Regions from separate parts of the Streptomyces sp. NBC_01546 genome, predicted to be linked through region 1. Evidence: riboswitches for the same ligand, from Rfam matches in the RefSeq annotation. Region 1 holds a riboswitch; each other region holds the start of a gene.

Region 1 (6,518 bases):
ACAGCGCCGACTCCGACCCAGTGTGACCCGGGAACTTATCCGGCTGCCGACGCGCTTGCATACAGTGGCAGGTCTGACGGAAATCTCTGCATCGCGATCGAAGGGATCACATGCCCATGGGTCACACGGCCACAGCCCAGGCCGGCTCCGGCGGCCTGACAGCGACCGAGCACCGGCTGGCCAACGGCCTGCGCGTGGTGCTGTCCGAGGACCACCTGACCCCGGTCGCCGCGGTCTGTCTCTGGTACGACGTCGGCTCGCGCCACGAAGTCAAGGGCCGTACCGGCCTGGCTCACCTCTTCGAGCACCTGATGTTCCAGGGCTCGGCGAGCGTACCGGGCAACGGGCACTTCGAGCTGGTCCAGGGCGCCGGAGGTTCCCTCAACGGCACCACCAGCTTCGAGCGCACCAACTACTTCGAGACGATGCCCACCCACCAGCTGGAGCTCGCGCTGTGGCTGGAGGCGGACCGGATGGGTTCGCTGCTGGCCGCCCTGGACGACGAGTCCATGGAGAACCAGCGTGACGTCGTCAAGAACGAGCGCCGCCAGCGGTACGACAACGTCCCGTACGGCACGGCTTTCGAGAAGCTGACCGCCCTCGCCTACCCCGAGGGCCACCCGTACCACCACACGCCGATCGGCTCCATGGCCGATCTGGACGCCGCCTCCCTGGAGGACGCGCGCACCTTCTTCCGTACGTACTACGCGCCCAACAACGCGGTGCTGTCGATCGTCGGCGACATCGACCCGGAGCGCACGCTCGCGTGGGTCGAGAAGTACTTCGGCAGCATCCCCTCGCACGACGGCAAGCAGCCGCCCCGTGACGGTTCGCTGCCCGAGGTCATCGGCCGGGAGCTGCGCGAGGAGATCGTCGAGGAGGTTCCGGCGCGTGCGCTGATGGCCGCCTACCGGCTCCCGCACGACGGCACCCGCGAGTGCGACGCCGCCGACGTGGCGCTGACCGTCCTGGGCGGCGGCGAGTCCTCGCGGCTCCACAACCGCCTGGTACGCCGGGACCAGACGGCCGTCGCGGCCGGGTTCGGCATCCTGCGCCTGGCCGGGGCGCCCTCGCTGGGCTGGCTGGACGTCAAGACCTCCGGCGGGGTCGAGGTCCCCGACATCGAGGCGGCCGTGGACGAGGAGCTCGCGCGGTTCGCCGCCGAGGGCCCGACGGCCGAGGAGATGGAGCGCGCGCAGGCGCAGCTGGAGCGGGAGTGGCTGGACCGGCTGAGCACGGTCGCGGGCCGGGCCGACGAACTGTGCCGGTTCGCGGTGCTCTTCGGCGACCCGCAGCTGGCGCTGACCGCCGTGCAGCGGGTCCTCGACGTGACCGCCGAGGAGGTGCAGGCCGTGGCCGCGGCCCGGCTGCGCCCGGACAACCGCGCGGTGCTGGTCTACGAGCCGATCGCGGCCGACGAGTCGGACGAGTCCGCCGAGAACGACGAGAACGAGGGGGCGGAGCAGTGAGCGACACCGCAGCCGTCACGATGACCTTCCACCCGCAGCCGCAGGCCGGCGAGCCGCAGCCGTGGGCCTTCCCGGCCCCCGACCGCTCGGTCCTCTCCAACGGCCTGACCCTGCTGCGCTGCCACCGCCCGGGCCAGCAGGTGATCGCGGTCGAGGTCAACCTCGCCGCCCCGCTGGACGCCGAGCCCGAGGGCTTGGACGGCGTGGCGACCATCATGTCCCGTGCCCTGTCCGAGGGCACCGACAAGCACTCCGCCGAGGAGTTCGCGGCCGAGCTGGAGCGCTGCGGCGCCACCCTCGACGCGCACGCCGACCACCCGGGCCTGCGGGTCTCCCTGGAGGTCCCGGCCTCGCGGCTGCCCAAGGCGCTGGGCCTGCTCGCCGAGGCCCTGCGCGCGCCGGCCTTCGCCGACGCCGAGGTCGACCGGCTGGTGCGCAACCGGCTCGACGAGATCCCGCACGAGCTGGCCAACCCGCAGCGCCGCGCGGCCAAGCAGCTCTCCAAGGAGCTCTTTCCGGCCACCCTGCGCATGTCCCGGCCGCGCCAGGGCACCGAGGAGACGGTCGCCCGTATCGACTCCGCGGCCGTACGCGCCTTCTACGAGGCCCACGTACGCCCCGCCACCGCCACCGCGGTGATCGTCGGCGACATGACCGGCATCGACCTGGACGCGGTCCTCGCAGACACCCTGGGCGCGTGGACGGGCGGCACCGCCGAGCCCCTCCCGGTGCCGCCGGTGACCGCCGACGACACCGGCCGCGTGGTCATCGTGGACCGGCCCGGCGCGGTCCAGACGCAGCTGCTGATCGGCCGGATCGGAGCGGACCGGCACGACCGGGTCTGGGCGGCCCAGGTGCTCGGCACGTACTGCCTGGGCGGCACCCTGACCTCCCGCCTGGACAAGGTGCTGCGCGAGGAGAAGGGGTACACGTACGGCGTGCGCGCCTTCGGCCAGGTGCTGCGCTCCACCGCCGACGGCAGGGGCGCCTCGATGCTCGCCATCAGCGGCTCGGTGGACACCCCGAACACCGCCCCGGCCCTCGAGGACCTCTGGAAGGTGCTGCGCACCCTCGCGGAGGGCGGCCTGACCGACACCGAACGGGACGTGGCGGTGCAGAACTTGGTGGGCGTGGCCCCGCTCAAGTTCGAGACGGCGGCCTCGGTCGCGGGCACCCTCGCCGACCAGGTCGAGCAGGAGCTGCCGGACGACTACCAGGCGCAGTTGTACGCGCGGCTCGCCGAAACCGGGACGGTGGAGGCGACTTCGGCGGTCGTGAAGGCCTTCCCCGCGGACCGGCTGGTCACCGTGCTGGTGGGCGACGCGGCGCAGATCGAGGCGCCGGTGCGGGCCTTGGGGATCGGCGACGTGAGCGTCGTCACCAACTGACGGCAACCGAACGGCAGCCGACGGCCAACCGGCCGACACGGCAAGGGGCTCTGGCGGGCTTGTCCGCCAGAGCCCCTTTTTGTCCGTTTAGTGGAGAGGTTGCTTTTATGTGATGTGGCGTACGCAACAAAAAGGCGTGTCTGTTTGGCGATTGACTGATGATCCGCCTAGCGTCACCCGTGCTGTCCGTCAGTTGTACCCGCCGCATCCGCGGCACCGGGCAGCGATCGCCGAGTCCCCGTCAGGCGCGAGCCTGGGGAGCCGGGGACCCACATCAGTCCCTGGGGTGAATCGGACCGCCTCGCAAGAGGAGGCCCGTAGGAGACCTTCCTGCTCCGAACCCGTCAGCTAACCCGGTAGGCGAGAAGGAAGGAAAGGATCAGCCCCTTCATGGCGTTTGGCAGTCGTCCCGCCGGCTCCGGCAAGCACCGCGGTTCCAGCCGTCTGAGCCGCAAGACCGCCGGCTACGCCGGTATCGCCGCCCTCGCCACCACTGGTGTCGTCGGCTCCCTCGCCGCCCCGGCCTTCGCCGCGGACAACGGCAACACCCACTCCGCCCCGGACAACGCGCTCGGCGCGGTCGTCGCCGAGGACCTCGCGGGTGACATCGAGGACCAGGCCGCCTCCCAGCAGCGTGCCGCCGAGCACGCCGCCGCCAAGGCGCAGGCCGAGGCCGACGCGAAGCAGCGGGCCTCCGAGGCCAAGCGCCTCGCCGAGGCCAAGGCGAAGGCCGAGCGCGAGGCCGCCGAGCGCGCCGCCCGCGAGGAGGAGCGCAAGCGCCTCAACACCTTCGTCTCGCCGCTCGACAGCTCGTACGTCAGCACGCAGTACAAGGCGGGCGGCGGCATGTGGTCCTCCGGCAGCCACACCGGCATCGACTTCCACGCCGCCTCCGGCACCACCGTCCACGCGGTGGGCGTCGGCGTCGTGGTCGAGGCCGGCTGGGGCGGCGCGTACGGCAACAACGTCGTGATCAAGCACAACGACGGTACGTACACCCAGTACGGGCACATGTCCTCGCTGAGCGTCTCCGTCGGCCAGCAGGTCACCCCCGGCCAGCAGATCGGCCTCTCGGGCTCCACGGGCAACTCCAGCGGCCCGCACCTGCACTTCGAGGCCCGCACCGGTGCCGACTACGGCTCGGACATCGACCCGATCTCGTACCTGCGCTCGCACGGTGTCAGCGTCTGACCCGCACTCCACAGCTTCACCGAAGGCCCCGGCTCCCCGAGCCGGGGCCTTCGCGCTGCTGTGCCGGATACATGTTTGTCATTTCCGGCCGCTCTCGGAAATTATCGTGTGTTGCAATAGAGTCGCAGCACGCGCATGCGTGTCCAATGGGCGTGGCAGTCGAAAATCGGAAATAGGCGGAGGTCCGGTCTTGCGTATTCCTGCGCACGCGGTATGCACAGCGATCCGCGACGACATCGTTTCCGGGGTCTTCGAACCGGGCGGCAGGCTGACCGAGGAGGTGCTGGCCCGCCGGTACGGAGTCTCGCGTGTCCCGGTGCGCGAGGCGCTGCGGACCCTGGAGTCCGAGGGGTTCGTGACCACGCGGCGCCACGCGGGTGCCTGTGTGGCCGAGCCGACCGAGCAGGAGGCCGTAGACCTCCTCGAGCTGCGGATGCTGCTGGAGCCCCTGGCGGCCGCCAAGGCGGCCCGGCGGCGCACCGAGGCCCACCTCAAGGTGTTGAGAGGGCTGGTCAGACTGGGCCAGGAGCGGGCCAGGCGGGGCCAGGGCGAGGATCTGCGCTCCCTGGGCGGCTGGTTCCACGAGACGCTCGCGCAGGCCTCCGGGAGCCCGGGCCTGATCGCGCTGCTCACGCAGATGCGGCACAAGGTGGCGTGGATGTACGTGGTGGAGGCGCCGGCCCGGCCGGTGGAGTCCTGGGCGGAGCACGGGGCGATCGTGGACGCGGTGGCGCGCGGGGACGCGGAGCGGGCGCGGACACTGGCGGCCGTCCACGCCGACCGGGCGGCGGGCGCGCACCGGCTGCGGATACGGGCGGCCGTGAGAACTTCGCAACCTGCCGTAAACATGTCGAGCGGCCGTCATTAACAGGGCCCGTATACAAAGGATCGGTATTCGTGCGCCGCTGCCGGAATTCCGGGTGGCGTGAATTCGGCGTGCCGAATTCCTGCGGAGTCGAATTCCCCTGGGTGAACACTCCCCTGCGTGGACATTCCCCTGCGTGAACACGAAAGCCGCGGCCCCGGACGGCAGGGGTCGCGGCTTTCGCGTGTGAAGGGTCAGACGGTCTCGGGGAGCTCCTCGAGACCCTCGGCGACCAGCTTCGCGAGGCGGTCCAGCGCCGCCTCGGCGCCGTCGGCGTCGGACGCGAGGACGATCTCCTCGCCGCCCTGGGCGCCCAGGCCCAGAACCGCCAGCATGGAAGCGGCGTTGACGGGGTCGCCGCCGGCCTTCGCGATGGTCACCGGGACGCCGGAAGCGGTCGTCGCACGGACGAAGATCGAGGCGGGACGAGCGTGCAGGCCCTCGGCCCAGCCGACGTTGACGCGGCGCTCTGCCATGGTGATGCCCTTCAGGTTCTTACGGTTGTCTAGACCAGTCTCTCACGACGCCCTGAATGCTCCGACCGACCTTCGGCCCGAATCTTCCGCCGTTCGACCTTCCCCAGCTTGCACCGTTTTGCCCTGGTGTGCCTCACGCGCCGCGCGAGCGCTGTCAGGCGGTTTCCGGCCGTAAGGTAGGCCCATGACCACCGAGTCGGACCCCTCGTACCCGGCCCACTGGGAGGCGGACGTCGTCCTGCGCGACGGCGGCACCGCCCGGATCAGGCCCATCACCCCCGCCGACGCGGGCCGACTGGTCAGTTTCTACGAGCAGGTCTCCGACGAGTCGAAGTACTACCGCTTCTTCGCCCCGTACCCCCGGCTCTCCGACCGCGACGTGCACCGGTTCACGCACCACGACTACGTGGACCGGGTCGGCCTCGCGGCGACCATCGGCGGGGAGTTCATCGGCACCGTCCGCTACGACCGCATCGGCGCCGACGGCCGGCCCGCCTCGGGACCCTCCGACGAGGCCGAGGTCGCCTTCCTGGTCCAGGACGCCCACCAGGGCCGCGGGGTGGCCTCCGCCCTCCTCGAACACATCGGCGCGGTGGCCCGGGAGCGGGGCATCCGCCGGTTCGCCGCCGAGGTGCTGCCCGCCAACACCAAGATGATCAAAGTGTTCAGGGACGTCGGCTACGAGCAGAAGCGCAGCTTCGAGGACGGCTCCGTCCACCTCACCCTCGACCTCGAACCCACCGCCGAGTCCCTCGCCGTGCAGCGCGCCCGTGAACAGCGCGCCGAGGCCCGCTCGGTGCAGCGGCTGCTCGCCCCCGGTTCGGTCGCGGTGATCGGAGTCAGCCGCTCCGGCGCGGGCGTGGGCGCCGCCGCGCTGCGCAACCTGCGCGACAGCGGCTTCCACGGCCACCTCTACGCCGTCAACGAGGAGGTCACGCACGATCTGCTCGACGGCGTACGGGCCTACCGCACGGTCGACGCCATCGGCGCCCCCGTCGACCTCGCGGTGATCGCCGTCCCGGCCGACCGGGTCCCCGAGGCCGTGGCGGCCTGCGGTGAACACGGCGTCCAGGGGCTCGTGGTGCTGTCCGCCGGATACGGGGAGAGCGGCCCGGCCGGACTCGCCCGC
Region 2 (6,518 bases), 860 kb from region 1:
CGCGGTGAGCGTGAGCCCGGCGATCTTGGTGGTCTCGTTCCAGTCCAGCTCGCGCAGCCGGTCGGCCGGGACGCCCCAGCGCTCCAGGTGCGCGCCGACTCCCAGCGGGACCGCGAAGAGCGTGTCCGTACCGGCCAGCTCCTTGATCGTCGGCAGGTCGAGGTGGTCGTAGTGGTCGTGCGAGATGACCACGACGTCGACCGGGCCCAGCGAGGCCAGCGGCACGGGCACGGGGTGCAGCCGCTTGGGCCCGGCGAAGGGAAAGGGCGAGCACCGCTCGCCCCACACCGGGTCGAACAGCACGCGTCGCCCGTCGATCTCCGCGAGCACGCTGGAGTGCCCCATCCAGGTGAGCCGCAGTCCGCTCGCGGGCGGTTTCGCCAGCTCCGCGAGGGTCGTCGGGTACACGGGGATCGGCGCGCCGGGGATGCGCCGGACCCGCTGCTCCCGGTGGAAGTAGATCTTGGCGAACTCGGTCATCGACCCCGAGGGCCTGGTCCGGGCCCCGAGCGGGTTCTTGAAGACGCCGTCGGCGAAGTTCGGCGAGCGGTGGATCCGCTCCAGCCGGGCGCCGGACGGGTCCGCGCCGAAGGCTTCGGGCCGCAGGGCACGCAGCCGGGGACGCAGGGGACGGGAGCCGGTCAAGGCGCCTCCTGGGAGGATGGGGGGTCGGGACGGTCGTCGGTCTACGACCATCCCAACGCACACATACCCCCAAGGATTCCGCTTACGGCCCTCGTTTCCCGTCTGTGGCGCTCCCCCCGCCCGTCGCTCCCCTTACAGGGGCAGCAGGTCCGGCCGCTTCGCCTCGACGTGGTCCCCGGAGGACTCGCCGCGCAGCCGCCGCCCGATCCAGGGCACCAGGTGCTCGCGCGCCCACTGGATGTTGTCCCGGGTCACGTCCACCGAGCCGCGCGGCCGCTGCGGCGGCCACGGCTGGTCGGGGTCGGCGGGCACCTCCAGTCCGAGCACCTGCGCGGCGCGCAGTGCCACCCGCGTGTGCCCCTCGGGCGAGAGGTGCAGCCGGTCGGTGTCCCAGGCCCGCCGGTCCTGTACGGACTTCAGCGACCAGAGGTCGAGCACCGGGCAGTCGTAGCGGTCGGCGATGGCGCGCACGTGCGCGCTGTACGTCGCCACCTTGCCCCGGAGGTGCTTGAGGACCGGCACGCCCCGGGTGTCGAAGCCGGTGGTGATCATGACCAGGCCGACGGCCCCGGTGAGGTCGGCGACGGCGGCCTCGAACCGCTCCGCCACGTCGTCGGGGTCGCTGCCGGGCCGGATGATGTCGTTGCCGCCCGCGCAGAAGGTCACGAGGTCCGGGGCGAGCTCCTTGGCCCGCGGGACCTGCTCGGCCACGATCTGGTCGAGGAGCCGGCCGCGCACGGCCAGGTTCGCGTACCGGAAGTCGTGTTCGTCGCGCCGGTCGGCCAGGAGCACGGCGAGCCGGTCCGCCCAGCCGAGATAGGAATCCCCGGGTCCCGGGTCCCCCACGCCCTCGGTGAAGCTGTCCCCGATCGCCGCGTACGAGCCGATGGTCTTGAGTGTCGTCGTCGTCGCTGCCACGAAACGACATCCTTCACCCGAGCACACGACCTACGCCAACGTAAGCAGGGGTTGACGGACCGTGATCTATACCACCCGGGGGATAAGGAATAAGTACACATCAGGCCGGGACCCCCCTCGGGCCCCGGCCTGACGTGTGTTCCTGCTCCGGCGGCGGCTGCCGTCGGTTGCGTCAGATGGTGACGCCCTTCGAGCGGAGGTAGTTCACCGGGCTGATGTCCGAGCCGTAGGACTGGGTCGTACGGATCTCGAAGTGGAGGTGCGGGCCGGTCGAGTTGCCGGTGGAGCCGGAGAGACCGATGCTCTGGCCGGCGGTGACGCTCTGGCCCACCGAGACGGACAGCGAGGAGAGGTGGCCGTACTGGGAGTAGTGGCCGTCAGCGTGCTTGATGATGACCTCGTTGCCGTACGCGCCGGCCCAGCCGGACGAGACCACGGTGCCCGCGCCGACGGCCTTGACGGTGGTGCCGGAGCTGGCGATGAAGTCGACGCCGGTGTGGTAACCCGAGGACCACATCGCGCCCGCGACCTTGTACTGGGTGGATATCCCACCGCTGACCGGGGCCACGAATCCGGCGGCACTGGGGGCCTTCGCCCCGGTGGCCGAGCCGCTGCTCTGCGGCTTCTGCTTCGGCTGCTGGACGGGGGCGGGCGCGTCCTGCTCGCCCGAGGAGCCCTCGTCGGAGGCCGAAGAACCGGTCGAGGACCGCTCGGCGGGGGCCGGAGCCGGGGCCGGGGCCGCCTCGGCCGGGGCCTCGGCCTTCGCGCCGAGGGTCAGCTTCAGGCCCGGGTGGATCAGGGAGGGGTTGGTGCCGACGGCCTCGCGGTTGTCGGCGTACAGCTTCTCCCAGCCGCCCGAGAGGTGCCGCTCCGCGGCGATCTTGGAGAGGTAGTCGCCGGGCACGACCGTGTAGACGGCCGGCGCGGCCTGCACGGCGGCGGCGGGCGCGGCCTGGAGCGAGAGCGGGAGCTGCGGGGCGACGGCGGGGACCGTGGCCGGCGCGGCGGCCGGAGCGACGGCCGCGCTGGCGCCGGCGGCACCCATCAGGGGCAGCGCGAGGGCCGCACCACCGGTGCCGGCAACGGCGAGACCGCGGGAAAGGGAACGGGACTTGGGACGACGGTGCTTACCCTTTGCAGGCATGGCGAATTCCTCTCCGTCGCCGGCGAGGTGAGCTGTCGGGTTCGGACTGGAGATGTCCGGACGCACATGTACGGAACATGAACGACTTCACCCCTAGCCGTCCCGGAAGAAAGATCCGGAACAGCGGCTTACCTGGTTCCCCCGCTCCTGCCGCGCGCGTGAATAGTCGGGTGCGGTTTCCGGGAGGCGGCAGGATTAGGCGGTCCACCCGGATCGGTCGCGAACGTAATCGAATCCGGGCACAGGGAACAAGCCATGAATTCCCCAAAGGAATCACCGCGATGAGGAATCGGCGGAATTCCGGTCACCCTCTGTCCATTCCCCACCGTCAACAACCGCCCCGGCCGGGCCATTCGCCCTTCGCGATCAGGCACTCACGGTCACCGTATGATCTGGCTCACGGGGGCACGTCCGATCTCGCCGCCGGATATGGCAAGTTGGCGCCAAGTGGCTCAATTCGGACAGACGCCCCACGACGAAGCGGAGGAGTTCCTTTGACCCAGCGGATACAGGAGCCGGAACTGTCCGGAGTGCGCAATTTCCGCGATGTGGGCGGATTGCCGACTTTCGACGGACGACAGGTCAGGTCGGGACGACTGTTTCGAAGCGGACATCTCGCACATGCCACCGAAACCGATGCAGAGTTCCTCGCATCGCTCGGGCTCCACACCATCTTCGACTTCCGCAACAACGCCGACCACGCCCTGGAGGGGCCGGACGTCGAGCTGCCCGGCGTGCGGAACGTCAACATCCCGCTCTCGGACCCGGCCGACGGCCGGGAGTTCTGGAAGATGGTCCGCGACGGCGGCCTCGATCAGCTCCGCTCGATCCTGGGGGAAGGCAAGGCCGCGGCCCGGATGTCGAACGCGTACCGCGCGATCATCAGGCACCGCACCGCCGAGCACAGCAGGGTGCTGCACGCCCTCGCCGAGGACAGCGTCCCCGCCCTGCTGCACTGCGCGGCCGGCAAGGACCGGGCGGGCCTGTCGATCGCGGTCGTCCTGCTCGCGCTGGGCGTCGAACGCGAGGCGATCGTGGCGGACTACCTGGAGTCGAACGCCCCGCACCGCCGCTACCGGGTGCGCCGCAGCGGCGAGTCGCAGGAGGCCCGCTCCCCCGAGGTGATGGAGCTCCTCGCCCCGCTCTTCGACGCCCGCGCGGAGTACCTGACCACGGCCTTCGACACCATTGACGAGCAGTGGGGCGGACAGGAGCGGTACCTCGCGGAGGGCCTCGGGCTCACGCCCGAGACCCTCGACCGGCTCCGGGGCCGGCTCCTCGCCTGACACCCGCTCGTCCCACCCCTGCCGGAGCAGGCCGTCAACGGTTGCCGACGGCCTGCTTCACCAGGGTCCTGCCGAACTCCCACATCAGCCCCGAGCCGCCGTGCGCCTCGTCCATGACCTCGCGGAAGGCGCCGACGAACCGGTCGACGTCCCGCTCGTCCACGATCAGCGGCGGGATGAGCTTGATCACCTCCAGGTGGTCCCCGGACACCTGGGTGAGGATCCGGTGCTTCTGCAGCAGCGGCACCACGACCATCTGCGCGAAGAGCCCCTTGCGGGCCGCCTGGAGCATGGTCCACCGGCTGCGCAGCCCCAGCGAGGACGGCCGGCCGAACTCGATGCCGATCATCAGCCCGCGCCCGCGCACCTCGTGCAGCAGCTCGTACTCGTCCACCAGGGCCGCGAGCCGCCCGCGCAGAAGATCGCCCATGGCCCGGGCATTGGCGACGACCGCCTCGTCCTCCATGACCGACAGCACCGCCAGTCCGGCCGCCATCGCCTGGGCGTTGGAGCCGAAGCTCGCGGAGTGCACGAGGACCCGGTCCATGGACGAGTAGACCTTCTTGAAGATCCAGTCCTTGCCCAGGGTCGCGCCGACCGGCACGTAGCCGCCCGAGAGCGCCTTGGCCACGCACACCAGGTCCGGCTCCACGCCCGGCTCGTGCTGGTAGGCGTAGAAGTCCCCGGTCCGTCCGAGGCCGGTCTGCACCTCGTCCGCGATCAGCAGCGCCTTGTGGCGGCGCAGCAGTTCCTGCGCCGCGAGCAGGAACCCGGGCGGGGCGCAGAGCACGCCCTTGCCCTGGACCGGCTCGACGACGAAGGCGGCCACGTCGCCCTTCCGGAGCTCCCGCTCCAGGGCACCCAGATCCCCGAGGGTGATCTTCGTGTCGGGCAGCAGCGGCGCGAAACCGTCCCGGAAGCCGCCCTCCCCGTTCACCGAGAGCGACCCCGTCGTGAGCCCGTGGAAGGCGTGGTCGCAGTAGAGGATCCTGGGCCGTCCGGTGGCGTACCGGGCGAACTTCAGGGCCGTCTCCACCGCCTCGGTGCCGCTGTTGCCGAAGAAGACCCGGTCCAGGTGCGGGCTGTACGAGAGCAACTTCTCGGCCAGCAGCCCGGGCAGCGGCTGGCAGTCGAAGCGGGTGAGGTCGGCGAGCTGGGCGTCCAGGACGTCGTGCAGGGCGCGGCGTACCACCGGGTGGTGGCGGCCCAGGCCCATCACCCCGAACCCGGCCAGCATGTCGAGGTAGTCGTTGCCCTCGGCGTCCCAGAAGTGGGCGCCCTCGGCCCGCTCGTAGACCTTGTCGAAGCCGATGGTGTGCAGCATCCGGGGCAGTTGGTGGTTGAGGTGCCTGGAGTGCAGCTCGTACCGCTCGCCGCCGCGCTCGGCCAGCAGGGCGCCGAGGTCGAAGCCCTTGCCCCGGCCGCCCTCCTCCCGTGGCTCCGCGGTCATGCCGAGCTGTCCCGGTTCCCGCCGATCGTCTCCCGGGCCGCCCGCAGGGACTCCTTGAGGGAGCCCATGGTGGCGAGGACGGCGGTGGGCTCGTAGCCGCAGTGCGCCATGCAGTTCGCGCAGCGCGGGTCTTTGCCGCGGCCGTACTTGCTCCAGTCGGTGTCGTCGATGAGTTCCCGGTACGTCGGCACGTAGCCGTCGCTCATCAGATAGCAGGGGCGCTGCCAGCCGAAGAGGGAGTAATTCGGAATGGCCCAGGCCGTGCAGGGGAAATCGGCCTTTCCTTCCAGGAAGTCCAGGAAGAGCGGCGAGTGATTGAGCCGCCAGCGCCTGCGGTTGCCGCCCGCGAAGGCCTTCCTGAAGAGTTCGCGGGTCTGTTCGACGCCCAGGAAGTGCTCCTGGTCGGGGGCCTTTTCGTAGGCGTAGGCGGGCGAGATCATCATCTCGTCCACCTGGAGGTCGTCATTGAGGTAGTTGAGTACCTCGATGATCGTCTGCGGGGTGTCCGTGTTGAAGAAGGTGGAGTTGGTGGTCACCCGGAACCCGCGCTTCTTCGCCTCCTTGATGGCCGCGACGGCCTCGTCGAAGACGCCTTCCTTGGCCACCGACTCGTCGTGCCGTTCGCGCAGTCCGTCGATGTGCACGGCGAAGGCGAAATAGGGGGACGGGGTGAACTTCTCGATCTTCTTGCGCAGGAGCATCGCGTTGGTGCAGAGGAATACATACTTCCGCTTCGCCACCAACTGACGGACGATCTCGTCGATCTGCGGGTGCATCAAGGGCTCGCCACCCGCGATGGACACCATGGGCGCGCCGGACTCCAGCACGGCGCCGACCGCCTGGGCGACCGGCATGCGCTGCTTGAGCACCCCGGCCGGGTGCTGGATCTTCCCGCACCCCTCACAGGCCAGGTTGCAGGCGTAGAGCGGTTCCAGCTCGACGATCAGCGGGAACTTCTCACGCTTGCGGAGCTTCTGTTCGAGCAAATACGTCCCGACCCTGATGGTCTGGCGCAGCGGCATGGCCATCTGGCTCACCTCCTGGGGAGCAGCAAAGAACGGTGCCAGTCATAAAA
Region 3 (6,518 bases), 2.5 Mb from region 1:
ACGCGAGGGCGACGACCAGCGTACAGAGGACGAGCACCAGGAGCGCGGCCCGGCCGGTGAGCCGGCTGCGGCGGACCTGGCGGCGCGACTGCGAGCGGTAGACATGGGCGGCGGTCCGCTCGCCGAGCTGCTTGAGTCTGGTCGCGGTGGAGAAGGTGGAGAACCGATCCCGGTTCCCGGCCATGGTCCCGCCTCCCCTGTGTGCGCACTACGCAATACGTCCCCGCACACGGTACGGGACCGAGTGCGGGGACGTACGGAAGCCGGGGCGTGATTAGCCCTTGAAGCGCGGGAAGGCGCTGCGGCCCGCGTACACCGCGGCGTCGTCGAGGATCTCCTCGATGCGCAGCAGCTGGTTGTACTTGGCGACGCGGTCCGAGCGGGCCGGGGCGCCGGTCTTGATCTGACCGCAGTTCACGGCGACGGCGAGGTCGGCGATGGTGACGTCCTCGGTCTCACCGGAGCGGTGCGACATCATGCACTTGAAGCCGTTGCGCTGGGCCATCTCGACGGCGTCGAGGGTCTCGGTCAGCGAACCGATCTGGTTCACCTTCACGAGCAGGGCGTTCGCGGAGCCCTCCTCGATGCCGCGGGCCAGACGCTCCGGGTTGGTGACGAAGAGGTCGTCGCCGACGATCTGGACCTTGGAGCCCAGCTTGTCGGTGAGGGTCTTCCAGCCGGCCCAGTCGTCCTCGTACAGCGGGTCCTCGATGGAGACCATCGGGTACGCGGAGACGAGCTCCTCGTAGTACTCGGTCATCTCGGCGGCCGAGCGGGACTGGCCCTCGAACTCGTACTTGCCGTCCTTGTAGAACTCGGACGCGGCGACGTCGAGCGCGAGCGCGATGTCCTTGCCCGGGGTGTAGCCGGCCTGCTTGATGGCCTCGACGATGAGGTCGAGCGCGGCGCGGTTGGACTCCAGGTTCGGGGCGAAGCCGCCCTCGTCACCGAGACCGGTGGAGAGGCCCTTGGTGTGCAGGACCTTCTTGAGGGTGTGGTAGACCTCGGCACCCCAGCGCAGCGCCTCGGAGAAGGACTCCGCGCCGATCGGGGCGATCATGAACTCCTGGATGTCCACGTTGGAGTCGGCGTGCGACCCACCGTTGAGGATGTTCATCATCGGAACGGGCAGCAGGTGCGCGTTCGGGCCGCCGAGGTAGCGGAAGAGCGGAAGGTCCGAGGCCTCGGACGCGGCGTGCGCGACGGCGAGGGACACGCCGAGGATGGCGTTGGCGCCGAGCGAGCCCTTGTTGTCGGTGGCGTCCAGGTCGAACATGGCCTGGTCGATCAGTCGCTGCTCGGTGGCGTCGTAGCCGACGAGCTCCGGGCCGATCTGCTCGATGACGGCGAGGACGGCCTTCTCGACACCCTTGCCGAAGTAACGGTTGGGGTCACCGTCACGGAGCTCGATGGCCTCGAATGCACCGGTGGAGGCGCCGGACGGAACTGCAGCACGGCCGGTGCTGCCATCGTCGAGGCCCACCTCGACCTCGACCGTGGGGTTGCCTCGGGAGTCCAGGATTTCCCGGGCTACGACGACGTCGATGGACGGCACGAGCATCTCCTTCTGGGATGTGACGCTGGATGTGCGGTGGCGTCAGGCCGTGGGATGGCCTTGCCGCCTAGAGCCTAACCGGCTCCGGGCACTCGACCGGCCGACCGCCCGGGTCCTGGGACGAAAAAGGGTCCGAATACCCCTCTTCCGGGACATAGGACTCTTGATCATCGGGGTTCTGCCCGCACAAACGCCGCCGCCCGGCGCGTGGGGGAGACGCGCCGGGCGGCGGGATGGTGCGTGTTGCTCGAAGACGCCGCGGCTATTGCCGCAGTGTTCAGCTGAGCTTCAGCTTCTGACCCGGGAAGATCAGGTCGGCGTCCGAGACGATGTCCTTGTTCAGCTCGAAGAGCTTCTCCCAGCCGCCCTGAACGCCGTTGGCCTCGGCGATGAGGCCCAGGGTGTCGCCGGACTTGACCTCGTACGAGCCGTTGCCGGTCTTCGGGGCCGGGGCCTCGGAGCGCTCGGAACGGGTGGTCGGGGCCTCGGAGCGCTTGGTCTCCTTCTTCGGCTCGGTCTTCTTCGGCTGAGTCTTCTTGGGCTCGGTCTTCTTCTCCTGCTTCGGGGTCTCGGTCGAGCCCCCGCCGGCGTAGGAGGAGTTCGACAGGCCCACGCCGCAGGACGGCCAGGCGCCCTTGCCCTGGCCCTTGAGGACCTTCTCCGCGATGGCTATCTGCTGGCTCTTCGAGGCCTGGTTGGCCTGCGCGGCGTACGACTTGCCGCCGTACGCGGCCCACGTGGAGGACGAGAACTGCAGGCCGCCGTAGTAGCCGTTGCCCGTGTTGATGGACCAGTTGCCACCGGACTCACACTGCGCGACCTTGTCCCACTCGGACGCGGTGGCGGCGCTGGCGGTACCGGCGGCCATCAGGGGGGCGGCGACGGCCACACCGGCGACACCGGCGAGCGTGACGATGCGGACGGCCTTGGAACCGCGGCGGTGCTTGCCCTTGCCGGAAAGCAGCATGGAGTTTCTCCTCACCGACGCCTACGAGGTGAGCTGTCGGGTTCGGGCGAGTGAGTTGCCCGGCCGTGCGACCTAGCGCACGTCTTAACCCCTAGCCGGTGGCGTGACCGTCTCTCAACGGCCGCTCCCGGCACCTACCTTGGTTCCCCCGCTCCTGCCTTCGGCGCTTGACGCGACGACTGTTTCCTCCGTCCGCCGGCAGGATTCGGCGATGCGGTCGAAGGAGCCCGCGGTGGCGAGCGATTCAGAAGGTAGACAGGTCCCTCCCCGATGTTCAACGAGCACCATCGGGGAGAAACGACCCCTACTTGCGTCCTTCGCACGGGTGTTTGCGCAGGTGAGGGCGGGGTTTGCGGAAGCCCCCGGGCGGGACACGCCAGTTGACCGGAAGAGACACATGTCTCACTTACAGAAAACGGACAATCAACTCTTTCTGCCCGCCCGAAGTGCCCCTATTACAGGCTTAGATCCAGGTTCTGACCGGGCTTGATCAGATTGGCGTCCCCGCCGATGACCTGCTCATTGGCCTCGTAGAGCGCGTTCCAGCCGCCCTTGAGTCCCTTGGCGTCCGCGATGCCCGTCAGGCTGTCGCCCGCCTTGACGGTGTAGACGGGCGCCGACGCGGCATCAGATCCGGCCGGTGTCTCGGCGGCCGGCGCGCCGCGGTGCTTGCCGCCGCCCTCGGGGGTCGTCACGGGAGGTGCGGTCGGGTCGGCCGAGGCGCCCGGGGCGCCCGGAGTGGCCGGTGCCGTCGGGTCGGCCGGGGTCACGGGGGCCTCCGGGGTCACCGGGGGCTGGCCCGGGGTGGTCGGCGGCGTGGTGGGCGCGCCCGGGTCCGTGGGGCCGGTCGGCGCGGTCGGGTCCACCGGGGCCGGGGCCGTGGTGGGGTCGTCCGGCGAGGGCATGACGGGCAGTCCGAGGGACGGCGAGAGCGGGCTGTCGGGGAGCTCGAACGAGGGGCTGCCGGACGGGCTCGGCGCGGGATCGGTCGGAGCGCCGAAGTCCGTGGACGGCTTGCCGCGACCGGTGGTGGGCACCTTGTCGTCCGGGCGGGACGGCGCGGTGGCGGTCCCGGAGCCGCCGGGCAGGCCGGGGTCGACCTCGGCGGCGGGGCTCTGGCCGTCCAGCCCGGCCGAAGCCGCGCACAGCGGCCACGCCTGCGGGCCCTGGGAGGCCAGCACGCGCTCGGCCACGGCGATCTGCTGGGAACGGCTCGCCAGGTCGGCCCGCTTGGCGAAGTCGAGACCGCCGGAGTTCTTCCACTCCTCCTGCGTGAACTGCAGGCCGCCGTACTGGCCGCTGCCGAAGTTGGCACTCCAGCTGCCGCCGCTCTCGCATTCGGCGACCTTGTCCCACGTGGCGGTGTCGGCCGCGGAGGCACTGGTGGCGGCAAGAAGCGGCAGGGCCAGCGCGGAGCCAGTGACTCCGGCGGTGACGACTATCGCGGGCACCTGACGGGGACGTCTGTGACGGCCGTTCCCGGAACGCATGAGGCTGCACCTTTCGCATAACGGCTGGGTAACGGCAGAACCTAGCGGCCTTCGAACGATTGTCACAACTCCGGTCGACAACTGACTTCGGGTCAGTTGCCCTTCAGATGTTTCGGGGAGTAAAGCGCACGGGAAGGGTGCGCAGGCCACGCATGATCAGTCCGCCGCGCCAGCGCAGCTCCTCGGGCGGAACGGCGAGTTCCAGATCTGGCAGACGCGTGAGCAAAGTCGCAAGCGCCGTCTGTCCTTCAAGTCGTGCGAGCGGAGCACCCAGGCAGTAGTGGATGCCGTGCCCGTATCCGAGGTGCTGGTTGTCGGTGCGGGAGAGGTCGAGGGTGTCCGGCTCGGCGAACCGCGCGGGGTCGCGGTCGGCGGCGGCGAGGACGACCAGGACCGGGTCCCCGGCCGCGACCGACTGCCCGCCGAGGGTCAGCGGCTCGGTGGCGAACCGCCAGGTGGCCAGCTCCACGGGGCCGTCGTAGCGCAGCAGTTCCTCGACGCCGGTCTCCAGCAGGCCGCGCTCGCCGGCCGCGAGGGAGGACTGGAGTCGCTCGCGCTCGCCGGGGTTCATGAAGAGGGAGTGGACCCCGTTGCCGATGAGGTTCACGGTGGTTTCGAAACCGGCGAAAAGCAGGATGAAAGCCATGGCGGTGGCCTCGGCCTCCGTCAGGTGGTCACCGTGGTCGCTCGCCCGGATCAGGTCAGAGATGAGGTCATTGCCCAGATCATCCCTTTTGCGGTGGATGAGTTCACCGAGATAGGTGCGCATCTGCTTCACCGACCGGGCGACCCCGCCGCGCGGACCGCCGCCGTGGCGGATCATCATCCCGGCCCAGTCCCGGAAGTCGTCCTGGTCCTCGCGCGGTACCCCGAGCATCTCGCAGATGGCGTAGATGGGGAGCGGGAAGGCGAACTCGTGGATGAGGTCCGCCTCCCCCTTCTCAGCGAACCGGTCGATGAGGTGGTCGGTGAGCTCCTGCACGCGCGGGGTGAACTCGGCGACCCTGCGCGGGGTGAACGCCTTCGACACCAGCCGCCGCAGCCGGGTGTGGTCCGGCGGGTCGATGTTGAGCAGGTGCGTCATCAGCTCCGCCTTGCGCTCCCCCGGGATCCCGGTCTTGCCCTTGGCGTGCGCGGGCTCCGCGTGGTGCGCCGGATTCTTGCTGAGCCGCTGGTCGGCAAGGGCCTGGCGGGCGTCGGCGTACCGGGTGACCAGCCAGGCCTCGACCCCGCTGGGGAGCTTGGTGCGGTGCACCGGGGAGTGCTCGCGCAGCCAGGCGTAGGCCGGATAGGGATCGGTCGCGAACTCCCAGTCGAACAGGGTCGGCCCCTGTCGGGAAGGGGAGGCCGAAGGGGTGTCGGCGGGGGTTGCGGGGGTCTGCTCGTGCACCCGATGACCGTATCCCGGCTCGCGGCCCCGATCCCATATGGGTGCTTCGTCGCGGCTGTCCGCAGATCCGCCGACGCTTGACCTCACCTCGCCCGGCACTCCTACCTTCGGTTCTGTGGATGTGAGGATCTTGAAAAGCAGCTTCGCGGTGGTGGAGAGACGGGCCGAGCACGCGGTCAAGTTCTTCTACTCCCACCTCTTTTGGCACAACCCCGGAGTCCGTGAGCTCTTCCCGGCCTCCTTCGAGGACATGGAACGGCAGCGGGACCGGCTCTTCGCCGCGCTCACCCATGTGATCGCCCATCTGGAGAACGAGAGCCTCGTCCCCTATCTCCGCGACCTGGGCCGCGACCACCGCAAGTTCCGGGCCGGGCCCGAGCACTACGCGGCCGTGGGCGCCAGCCTGCTCGCCGCCCTCGCCGAGACCTCCGGCGAGGCCTGGACCCCGCAGGTGGAGAAGGCCTGGGCCGAGGCGTACCAGGTGATCGCCGACGCGATGACGGCCGGCGCCGCCGCGAGTGACGACCCGCCGTGGTGGGACGCGGAGGTCGTGCGCCACCTCCAGTACGGGGAGGACATCGGCGTTCTGACCCTGAAGCCGCACGCCCCCTTCCCCTATCTGCCCGGCCAGTACACGAGCGTGAGCAGCGAGCGGGTCCCGACGACCTGGCGCACGTACTCCATCGGCAACGCCCCCCGCCCCGACGGCACCCTGGACCTGCACGTCAGCCGGATCGAGCGGGGGCGGCTCAGCACCGCCCTCGTGCGCGACGTACAGCCGGGCGACACGCTGCGGCTCGGCGCCGCGGGCGGGCAGCTGACCTTCCGCCGCGCGGACCGCCCGGCCAGCCTGATCGCCGCCGGGACCGGCTGGGCGCCGGTCCGGGCCATGCTGGAGGACCTCGCCGAGCACCCTCCCGATCAGGACGTACGGCTCTTCGTGGTCGCGCGGGACGCCTCGTACCTCTACGACCGCCCGCTCATCGACGAGTACGCCGCCGCCTGCGGCTGGCTCGGTGTCACCTACATCACGCCCGCGCCCGGGCAGCACCGCAACCAGGCCACCGACCGGCTGGCCACCGCGCTCAGCAACCGGGGCCTGTGGCCCGACCAGGA

What was found. Region 1 has a riboswitch for cyclic di-AMP ahead of OHA89_RS10835 (M23 family metallopeptidase). Riboswitches for the same ligand answer to the same signal wherever they lie in the genome.
Positions count from the first base shown of each region.
Region 2: linked by a shared signal. The riboswitch ahead of OHA89_RS07570 (LysM peptidoglycan-binding domain-containing M23 family metallopeptidase) and the one ahead of OHA89_RS10835 (M23 family metallopeptidase) in region 1 are both predicted to bind cyclic di-AMP.
Region 3: linked by a shared signal. The riboswitch ahead of OHA89_RS22495 (transglycosylase family protein) and the one ahead of OHA89_RS10835 (M23 family metallopeptidase) in region 1 are both predicted to bind cyclic di-AMP.

Region 1 is NZ_CP109379.1:2,434,260-2,440,777, reverse strand. Features, by position in the region: gene OHA89_RS10845 (pitrilysin family protein) at 117-1,469, shown strand; gene OHA89_RS10840 (pitrilysin family protein) at 1,490-2,857, shown strand; cyclic di-AMP (ydaO/yuaA leader) riboswitch at 3,076-3,235, shown strand; gene OHA89_RS10835 (M23 family metallopeptidase) at 3,248-4,048, shown strand; gene OHA89_RS10830 (GntR family transcriptional regulator) at 4,239-4,916, shown strand; gene OHA89_RS10825 (HPr family phosphocarrier protein) at 5,108-5,389, opposite strand; gene OHA89_RS10820 (bifunctional GNAT family N-acetyltransferase/acetate--CoA ligase family protein) at 5,574-6,518, shown strand, end outside.
Region 2 is NZ_CP109379.1:1,570,660-1,577,177, forward strand. Features, by position in the region: gene OHA89_RS07560 (MBL fold metallo-hydrolase) at 1-645, opposite strand, end outside; gene OHA89_RS07565 (SGNH/GDSL hydrolase family protein) at 778-1,563, opposite strand; gene OHA89_RS07570 (LysM peptidoglycan-binding domain-containing M23 family metallopeptidase) at 1,736-2,707, opposite strand; cyclic di-AMP (ydaO/yuaA leader) riboswitch at 2,712-2,909, opposite strand; gene OHA89_RS07575 (tyrosine-protein phosphatase) at 3,202-3,993, shown strand; gene OHA89_RS07580 (aspartate aminotransferase family protein) at 4,028-5,443, opposite strand; gene hpnH (adenosyl-hopene transferase HpnH) at 5,440-6,471, opposite strand; gene OHA89_RS07590 (1-hydroxy-2-methyl-2-butenyl 4-diphosphate reductase) at 6,477-6,518, opposite strand, start outside.
Region 3 is NZ_CP109379.1:4,909,061-4,915,578, reverse strand. Features, by position in the region: gene OHA89_RS22505 (septum formation initiator family protein) at 1-184, opposite strand, end outside; gene eno (phosphopyruvate hydratase) at 275-1,561, opposite strand; gene OHA89_RS22495 (transglycosylase family protein) at 1,833-2,522, opposite strand; cyclic di-AMP (ydaO/yuaA leader) riboswitch at 2,526-2,698, opposite strand; gene OHA89_RS22490 (transglycosylase family protein) at 2,978-4,012, opposite strand; gene OHA89_RS22485 (cytochrome P450) at 4,116-5,402, opposite strand; gene OHA89_RS22480 (globin domain-containing protein) at 5,551-6,518, shown strand, end outside.